One region of the Kitasatospora sp. NPDC052868 genome, then DNA from elsewhere that is predicted to be linked to it. Evidence: riboswitches for the same ligand, from Rfam matches in the RefSeq annotation. Region 1 holds a riboswitch; the other holds the start of a gene.

The links. A riboswitch is a leader RNA that binds a small molecule or an ion and turns the genes downstream of it on or off. The one in region 1 is predicted to bind glycine.
Region 2: it holds a riboswitch for glycine, as region 1 does, so the genes downstream of both, gcvP (aminomethyl-transferring glycine dehydrogenase) here and gcvT (glycine cleavage system aminomethyltransferase GcvT) in region 1, are expected to answer to the same signal.

The regions. Positions count from the first base shown of each region.
Region 1 covers NZ_JBITZW010000003.1:457,316-461,185, reverse strand. Annotated here, with positions in the region: gene ACIGZJ_RS08415 (enhanced serine sensitivity protein SseB C-terminal domain-containing protein) at 1-247, opposite strand, end outside; gene ACIGZJ_RS08410 (enhanced serine sensitivity protein SseB) at 395-1,177, opposite strand; glycine riboswitch at 1,478-1,583, shown strand; gene gcvT (glycine cleavage system aminomethyltransferase GcvT) at 1,812-2,933, shown strand; gene gcvH (glycine cleavage system protein GcvH) at 3,080-3,457, shown strand; gene glyA (serine hydroxymethyltransferase) at 3,539-3,870, shown strand, end outside.
Region 2 covers NZ_JBITZW010000045.1:13,622-17,491, reverse strand. Annotated here, with positions in the region: gene gcvP (aminomethyl-transferring glycine dehydrogenase) at 1-1,604, opposite strand, end outside; glycine riboswitch at 1,844-1,947, opposite strand; gene ACIGZJ_RS36525 (PRC and DUF2382 domain-containing protein) at 2,170-3,519, shown strand; gene ACIGZJ_RS36520 (MFS transporter) at 3,663-3,870, shown strand, end outside.

The DNA of each region.
Region 1 (3,870 bases):
CGTAGCCGTGGCCGCTGATCTCCATGTTTCCGTACTGGGCGTCCTGGCTGCCGGGCGTGCCGTGCCAGAGCAGCATCCAGACCTGGCCCGCGGCGAGCGCCTGCAGCAGCGCCTCGTACGCCTCGTAGCGCTCCGGACCGACCTCGCGCAGGGCGCGCTCCAGCGCACCCGGATCCGCGCCGGGGCGCCCGGCGGAGGACTGGCCCCAGGGCCCCGGTGCACCGCCCGCTACCGCTCCCGCACTCATGCGCCCACCTCGCTGCGCCTCTTCTTCTCTCACCTGCCGCCGGCCCGGCGGGTGTCTGCACGCACCCTATGGGGCGCCACCGACCGCCGCCACGCCGACGTGCCTACAAGGGGCCCTCCTCCCCCGTGGCGGGTGAGGAGGGACGCGTCACATCCGGGCGTAGAACGGCCGGACCCGGTTGAGCATCCACTCGACGACGGGATCGTCCGCGAGGTCGAGCAGTACGAGGTGGACGCCCCCGGGCAGCGGCGCGGTTCCCAGCGCGCGGCCGAGCGCCTCGTTCACGGCGGCCGGTGCGACCGGGGCGCCCTGGTCCAGCTGCACGCCGATGAACATCACCGTCGGCTCGCCCTCGACGCTGGCCAGCGCGCGGCGGGCGGTCAGCACCCCGGGCAGGACGGCCAGCTCGGCCCGGCAGGCGGCCAGGAAGGCCTCCGGGTCCTCGCCCGCCACCGGCTCCCGCAGCGCCACCCGGCCGCCGGTCGGCCCGTCCGGGGCCTCCCAGCGGTCCTCGCGCGGGCCGCGCCGCAGCTCCGCCACGCCCTGCGGCGGGACGGGGATGCCGACCGGCGCCTCGGGGTTCACCGCGATGCCCACGCCGAGCGGCAGGCCCCGGGCGAACTCCCAGACCGGCGCGACCGCGAAGGCCATCCCGGGCGCCTGCCGCAGGAACACCTCCTGCGAGGAGAACACCGGCACGTAGGGGTCGCCGGCCAGCTCGATCGTCGGCAGGTCCAGCGCCTGGCCCTGCGGGTCGGCCCCGGACGGCAGCGGGATCCACACCTGGCTGCGGGCGAGCACCTCGAACACCCGGGGGGTCGCGCCCGGATCACCGAGCGCGGCGCTGAGCACCTGCTCCAGCTCGTTGGCCGGCCATCCGCCGCCCGGTGGCGCCGCCTCCGGGCCGCCCCACCCCTGCTGCTGCTCCACCGGGTACCCCATGCGCCCTGTACCGCCCTACTGGCTCGTCGACGCGTGCAGCCTAGCGCCCCGCGGACGAGCCGAAGGGGCGCGCCGGTGCCGAAAGCGAAGAGCGACAAGCGACCGACCAAGGAGGGAGCGCCGCAGCGATGAACGTCGACGCCGGGTCCGAGCGCCCCGGAGGCGAGTCGGGCGCCAGGCGAAGGGGCCCTCCCCCTCCCCCCTCTCCCGCGTGGGGCACAGACGTGCCATGATGTGCGCGTCTCCGCGTGTTTTCCGCCGGAGGCCCCTAACTCCATACCGGCCGCTCGAACCCGCGCGGGAGAGCCCGGAGTACCCCGAGAGGCGGTACAGCCGGCGCCGAAGGAGCAAGTCCTCCCCGGAATCTCTCAGGCACCCCTACCGCACGGGTTAGGCACATCTGGAAAGCGGAACACGGCCCTGCCGTGCGCCCACCCACGGTGCAAGCCGCCATGCTGTCCTGTTAGCTGTAAGAGCTGCGGGCCCGCGTGCGGTGAAGCTCTCAGGTTCGACGACAGATGGGGAGGCCCTGCCGCCGCATGCCCGCGCGCAGGCCGTGCCCCCGAGCGGGACCGGTCCGGCGTGCGCACCCCTGAGTGCCCAGACCGAGGAGTTCCAGGCCATGTCGTCCCTCCGCCTCACCGCGCTCGACGCGCTGCACCGCGCCCTCGGCGCGACGATGACCGACTTCGCCGGCTGGGACATGCCGCTGCGCTACGGCAGCGAGCGCGAGGAGCACCTCGCCGTCCGCACCAAGGCCGGTCTGTTCGACCTCTCCCACATGGGCGAGATCACCATCACCGGCCCGCAGGCCGGCGAGATGCTGGACCACGCGCTGGTCGGCTTCGTCTCCGCGCTCGGCGTGCTGCGCGCCCGCTACACCATGATCTGCGCCGAGGACGGCGGCATCCTGGACGACCTGATCGTCTACCGCCTGCGCGAGGACGCCTTCCTGGTCGTCGCCAACGCCTCCAACGCCCAGCTGGTCCTGGACGAGCTGATCGGCCGCGCCAAGGGCTTCGACGCCGTCGTCACCGACGACCGCGACACCTACTCGCTGGTCGCCGTCCAGGGCCCCGAGGCCACCGCGATCCTGGCCGCCACCACCGACGCCGACCTGGCCGGCCTCAAGTACTACGCGATCCTCCCGGCCCAGGTGGCCGGCCGCGAGGTGCTGCTGGCCCGCACCGGCTACACCGGCGAGGACGGCTTCGAGATCTTCTGCGCCCCCGGCGACGCCGAGCGGATCTGGACGGCGCTGACCGAGGCCGGTTCGGACCGCGGTCTGATCGCCTGCGGCCTGTCCTGCCGCGACACGCTGCGCCTGGAGGCCGGCATGCCGCTGTACGGGCACGAGCTCTCCACCGAGCTGACCCCGTTCGACGCGGGCCTGGGCCGGGTGGTGCGCTTCGACAAGACCACCAACGAGGGCGCGTTCATCGGCCGCAAGGCGCTGGAGAAGGCCGCCGCCGAGGCCGAGGCCAACCCGCCGCGGGTGCTGGTCGGCCTGGTCTCCGAGGGCAAGCGCGTCCCGCGCGCCGAGTACACCGTGGTCTCCGCGGACGGCGAGCCGATCGGCCGGATCACCTCCGGCGCGCCCTCCCCCACCCTGGGCAAGCCGATCGCGATCGCCTACGTGGACGCGGCGCACTCCGCCCCGGGCACCACCGTCGCGGTGGACGTGCGCGGCAAGCACGAGCCGGTCCAGGTCGTGGCGCTGCCCTTCTACAAGCGCGCCCGCTGATCCACCGGCGCGCCCGCTGAGGCTGGTTTCCGGCGGGCCCGCCGAGGCCTGGTTTCCGGCCCGCACATTTCCACAGATCATCGTCGAAGCCGTCCGCCCGGCGGCCCGCTTCGCCGTACCCGCTTCCCATCCTGGAGAATGACGCCATGAGCAACCCCCAGCACCTGCAGTACACCAAGGAGCACGAGTGGCTGACCGCCGCCGAGGCCGGTGTCTCGACGATCGGCATCACCAAGCACGCGGCCGACGCCCTCGGTGACATCGTCTACGTGCAGCTTCCCGAGGTCGGTGACACGGTGACCGCGGGTGAGACCTGTGGCGAGCTCGAGTCCACCAAGTCGGTCAGCGACCTGTACTCGCCGGTCACCGGTGAGGTCGTCGAGGCCAACCAGGCCGTTCTCGACGACTTCTCGCTGGTCAACAGCGACCCCTTCGAGGGCGGCTGGCTGTTCAAGGTGCGCGTCGAGGCGACCGACGAGCTGCTGAGCGCCGACGAGTACGACGCCATCATCAACCCGGCCTGAGCCACCGCCGGGGCGGCCGCAGCGCGGCGGCCGCCCCGCCCCGCCGGCCCGCCCTCCCTCCTCCCCTGGGAAGACCACACCATGACGGTTCTGAACCAGTCCCTGCACGCTCTCGACCCCGAGATCGCCGCCGCGGTCGACGCCGAGCTGCACCGCCAGCAGACCACCCTGGAAATGATCGCCTCCGAGAACTTCGCCCCGGTGGCGGTCATGGAGGCCCAGGGCTCGGTGCTGACCAACAAGTACGCCGAGGGCTACCCCGGCCGCCGCTACTACGGCGGCTGTGAGCACGTCGACGTGGCCGAGCAGATCGCCATCGACCGGATCAAGGCCCTGTTCGGCGCCGAGTACGCCAACGTCCAGCCGCACTCCGGCGCGCAGGCCAACGCCGCCGCGATGTTCGCGCTGATCCA
Region 2 (3,870 bases), on a different contig from region 1:
TCGGGCCAGGTCACCGGCTCCATCTCGGTGGTCGCGTTGAGCTTCATGGTGCAGGAGCCCAGCGGGATCATGCCGCGGTCCAGCGCGTAGTCGCGGTCCGACAGGCGGCGCAGGTAGCGCAGCATGGCGGTCTCGGAGCGGTGGCTGTGGAAGACCGGGTGGGTCAGGTACTCGTCCTCGCGCAGCAGCGCGGCGGGCAGCGCGTCGGCGCTCTCCGCCACCTCGACGCCCTGGACGCCGAACGCGGCCCAGACGCCGGCCAGGTGCTCGCGGGTGGTGGTCTCGTCGGTGGAGACGGAGATCCGGTCCGCGCCGTCCTGGAACACGTTGATGCCGTTGGCCCGGGCGGCCTCGGCGATCTCGGCGGCACGGCCGGGGACGACCGCGGTGACGGTGTCGAAGAACTCGCCGTGCAGCAGCTCGACACCGCCGGCCCGCAGGCCCTCGGCGAGCGCGGCGGCGTAGCGGTGGGTGCGGCGGGCGATGTCCGCCAGGCCGTCCGGGCCGTGGTAGACGGCGTACATGGAGGCCATCACGGCGAGCAGCACCTGGGCGGTGCAGATGTTGCTGGTGGCCTTCTCGCGGCGGATGTGCTGCTCACGGGTCTGCAGCGCCAGGCGGTAGGCGCGGTTGCCGTCGACGTCGACGGAGACGCCGACCAGGCGGCCGGGCAGCGAGCGGGCGTACTCGGCGCGGACCGACAGGTAGCCGGCGTGCGGGCCGCCGAAGCCCATCGGGACGCCGAAGCGCTGCGAGGTGCCGCAGGCGATGTCGGCACCGAGCGAACCCGGGGACTTCAGCAGGGTCAGCGCCAGCAGGTCGGCGGCGACGGCGACGATCGCGCCGAGGCCGTGGGCCTGCTCGATGACGGGGGCGAGGTCGCGCACCACGCCGGTGGCGCCCGGGTACTGGAGCAGCAGGCCGAAGACGCCGCGCTCGGCGATCTCGGCCGGGATGCCCGCGGAGAGGTCGGCGACGACGACCTCGACACCGGTCGGCTCGGCACGGGTCTGGATCACCGCGACGGTCTGCGGCAGGGTCTCGGCGTCGACCAGGAAGACACCGCCCTTGACCTTGGTGACACGGCGGGCCAGGGCCATCGCCTCGGCGGCCGCGGTGCCCTCGTCCAGCAGCGAGGAGCCGGAGGTGGGCAGACCGGTCAGGTCGGAGACCAGGGTCTGGAAGTTGATCAGCGCTTCCAGGCGGCCCTGCGAGATCTCCGGCTGGTACGGCGTGTAGGCCGTGTACCAGGCCGGGTTCTCCAGGACGTTGCGCAGCACCACCGGCGGGGTGAAGGTGCCGTAGTAGCCCAGGCCGATCATCGGCTGGAGCACCCGGTTGCGGCCGGCCAGCTCGCGCAGCTCGGCGAGGACCTGGGCCTCGCTGCGGCCGGCGGGCAGGTCCAGGGCGGTGATGGAGCGGATCGCGTCCGGCACGGCGGTGGCGGCGAGCTCGTCCAGGGAGCCGTAGCCGACGTGGGCCAGCATCTTCTCCTGCGCGGCGGCGTCGGGGCCGATGTGGCGGTTCTCGAAGGGACTGGCCAGCTCAAGCTCGGTGAGGGTCGGGACGCTGGTGGGGCGTCCCGCGTTCGGCTGGGCGTTCATGTGGTCGAGGCCTCCTGGTCACGGACCGGCGGGGGTACGCGCGCCGGGCGGCTTAGCCGCTGTGGACAACAGCGGATCGACCTGGGCGGGCGGACCCGACAGGCCTCCCCCTCTGTCATCGGGACCTGAGAGCTTCGCCCGCGCGGTGCGCTGTGGGCGCCCCGCCGGCTTGCACCGTCGGTGAGGGTGGTGGCCGTCGGCTCCCTCGCCGGCGGTCCTGCCCTGCTTTCCAGAGTGACCTATCCCACACGGTACGGATGCCTGAGAGATTCCGGGGAGGAGTTGCTCCTTCGGCGCCCCGACCAGCGACTTCCGCTCTCGGGGACTCTCCCGAGCGGGCTCGGCGGTCGCGCCCAGGGTACCAGCGGGAAGCCCTCCGTTCACGGGTGCGTCAGGTCACTCGCAGAGTTCGCGCATGACCCGGACGGCGCAGCGGGTGGCCCGTCCGGCCCCGCCCGGGTCGCGGGTGTCCGCTTCATGCCTTTTGGTGTGAAGTGGCGGATGGGAAGGGCGCTCCAGCCGCCGACCTGCGGGAGTTCCGCAGGAGCAGCGACTGGAGGAAAGCGTGCAGACCGATATCGACCCCCGGGACCTGATCGGCCACAAGGCGGTCGACCGCAATGGAGACAAGATCGGCACGGTCGACGAGGTGTACCTGGACGACGCCACCGGCCAACCGGAGTGGGCCGCCGTCCGTACCGGCATCTTCGGGCGGGACGCCTTCGTCCCGCTGACCACGAGCGAGTTCTCCGGCGACGAGCTGCGGGTGCCGTACGACAAGTCGCTGGTGAAGGAGTCGCCGGACTTCGGCGTGGGCCAGCACCTGTCACCCGCCCAGGAACTCCAGCTGTACCGCTACTACGGGCTGGACACCCCGCTGGACGGCAGCCCGGCCGCGGGGGACGGCTCCGGCTCCCAGCCGGCCGACCTGGACTTCGGCTCCGTCCCGGCGGCGGATTCGACCACGGGCCGCGCGACCGGAACGGCCGCGGCCGCAGGCGCCGCGGCGGGCGCGGCGGCCGCCACCAGCACGGCGTCCGACCCGGCGCCGTCGCCGACCCCGCCGACGGCCCCGCCCGTGACCCCGCCCCCGGCCGCGGCGCCGGTCAAGCCGCTCGCCTTCCACTCGGCGGAGAGCACGACCCCGAGCTCCCCCACCATCCCGGCGGCCGACCTCGGCAAGCCGTCCGAACCCGCCACGGAGGCCAACGTGCGGACCGTCAGTACCGCCGCACCCGAGACCCGGGCGCCGAGCAGCTCGGCGCCCGCCGCCCCGGTCGTCCCCGCCACCCCGGTCGGCACCCCGAGTGCCGCGCCCTCCACCACCCCGGCCGCCACCGGCGGCCCGGCCGCGTCCGCGCCCAGCGGCCCGGTGGAGATCACCTGCCGCGAGGAGCGCCTGGACATCATCACCGAGTGGCACGTCCTGGGCACCGCCAAGCTGCGCAAGTACGTGACCAGCGAGCCGGTCGAGCGCCGCGTCCCGGTGGTGCGCGAGCGGGTCCGGGTCGAGCGGATGCCGGTCGGCGATGCCGAGCGGGCGGCGCTCAGCGACAAGGACATCGCCGAGGCCGTCGAGGAGGTCACCCTGCGCGAGGAGCGCCCGGTGGTCCGCAAGTACCTGGCGCCGATCGAGCGGGTCCGCCTGGTCGTCGAGCGGTACACCTCCGAGGAGGTGATCCGCGACGAGCTGCGCCGCGAGCACGTCGAGGTGCACGACAACACCGCGACCACCTCGACCCCCGCCCCCTCGACCGCGCACACGCCGCCGCCCATGCATTCGACCCCCTCGGACGCGCTCTCCTCGACGACGTCGACCTCACCCTCGTCGCCCCCGTCCTCGTCCTCCTCCCCCTCCCCGCTCGCCTCGGTGGCCGACGCGACCCGGCCGGCCCCGCTGAGGCCGCTCGCCTGACCCGCTCTCACCAGGGACCCCGGACCGCCACGGTCCGGGGTCCTTCGACTTTGCCAAAGCTTCACCGATCGATATTTGACACACTGAAGTATCTGCCTGCATGGTTATTTCAGTTCATTCACTATGTACGGGAGGAAGCAACCGTGAGTGAGGCACCACAGCCCACCACTACGGCCGAGAAGCAGAGCAGCGCCCGGGTCCTGCCGGCCCTGATCCTGGCGATGCTGTCGTTCAGCGTGGTGCAGACCGCGGTCGTCCCGATCCTGCCCTCGCTGGCCAAGGAGCTCGACGTCTCCGGCTCCAGCATCACCTGGCTGATGACGGCCAACCTGCTCTCCGCAGCCGTGCTGA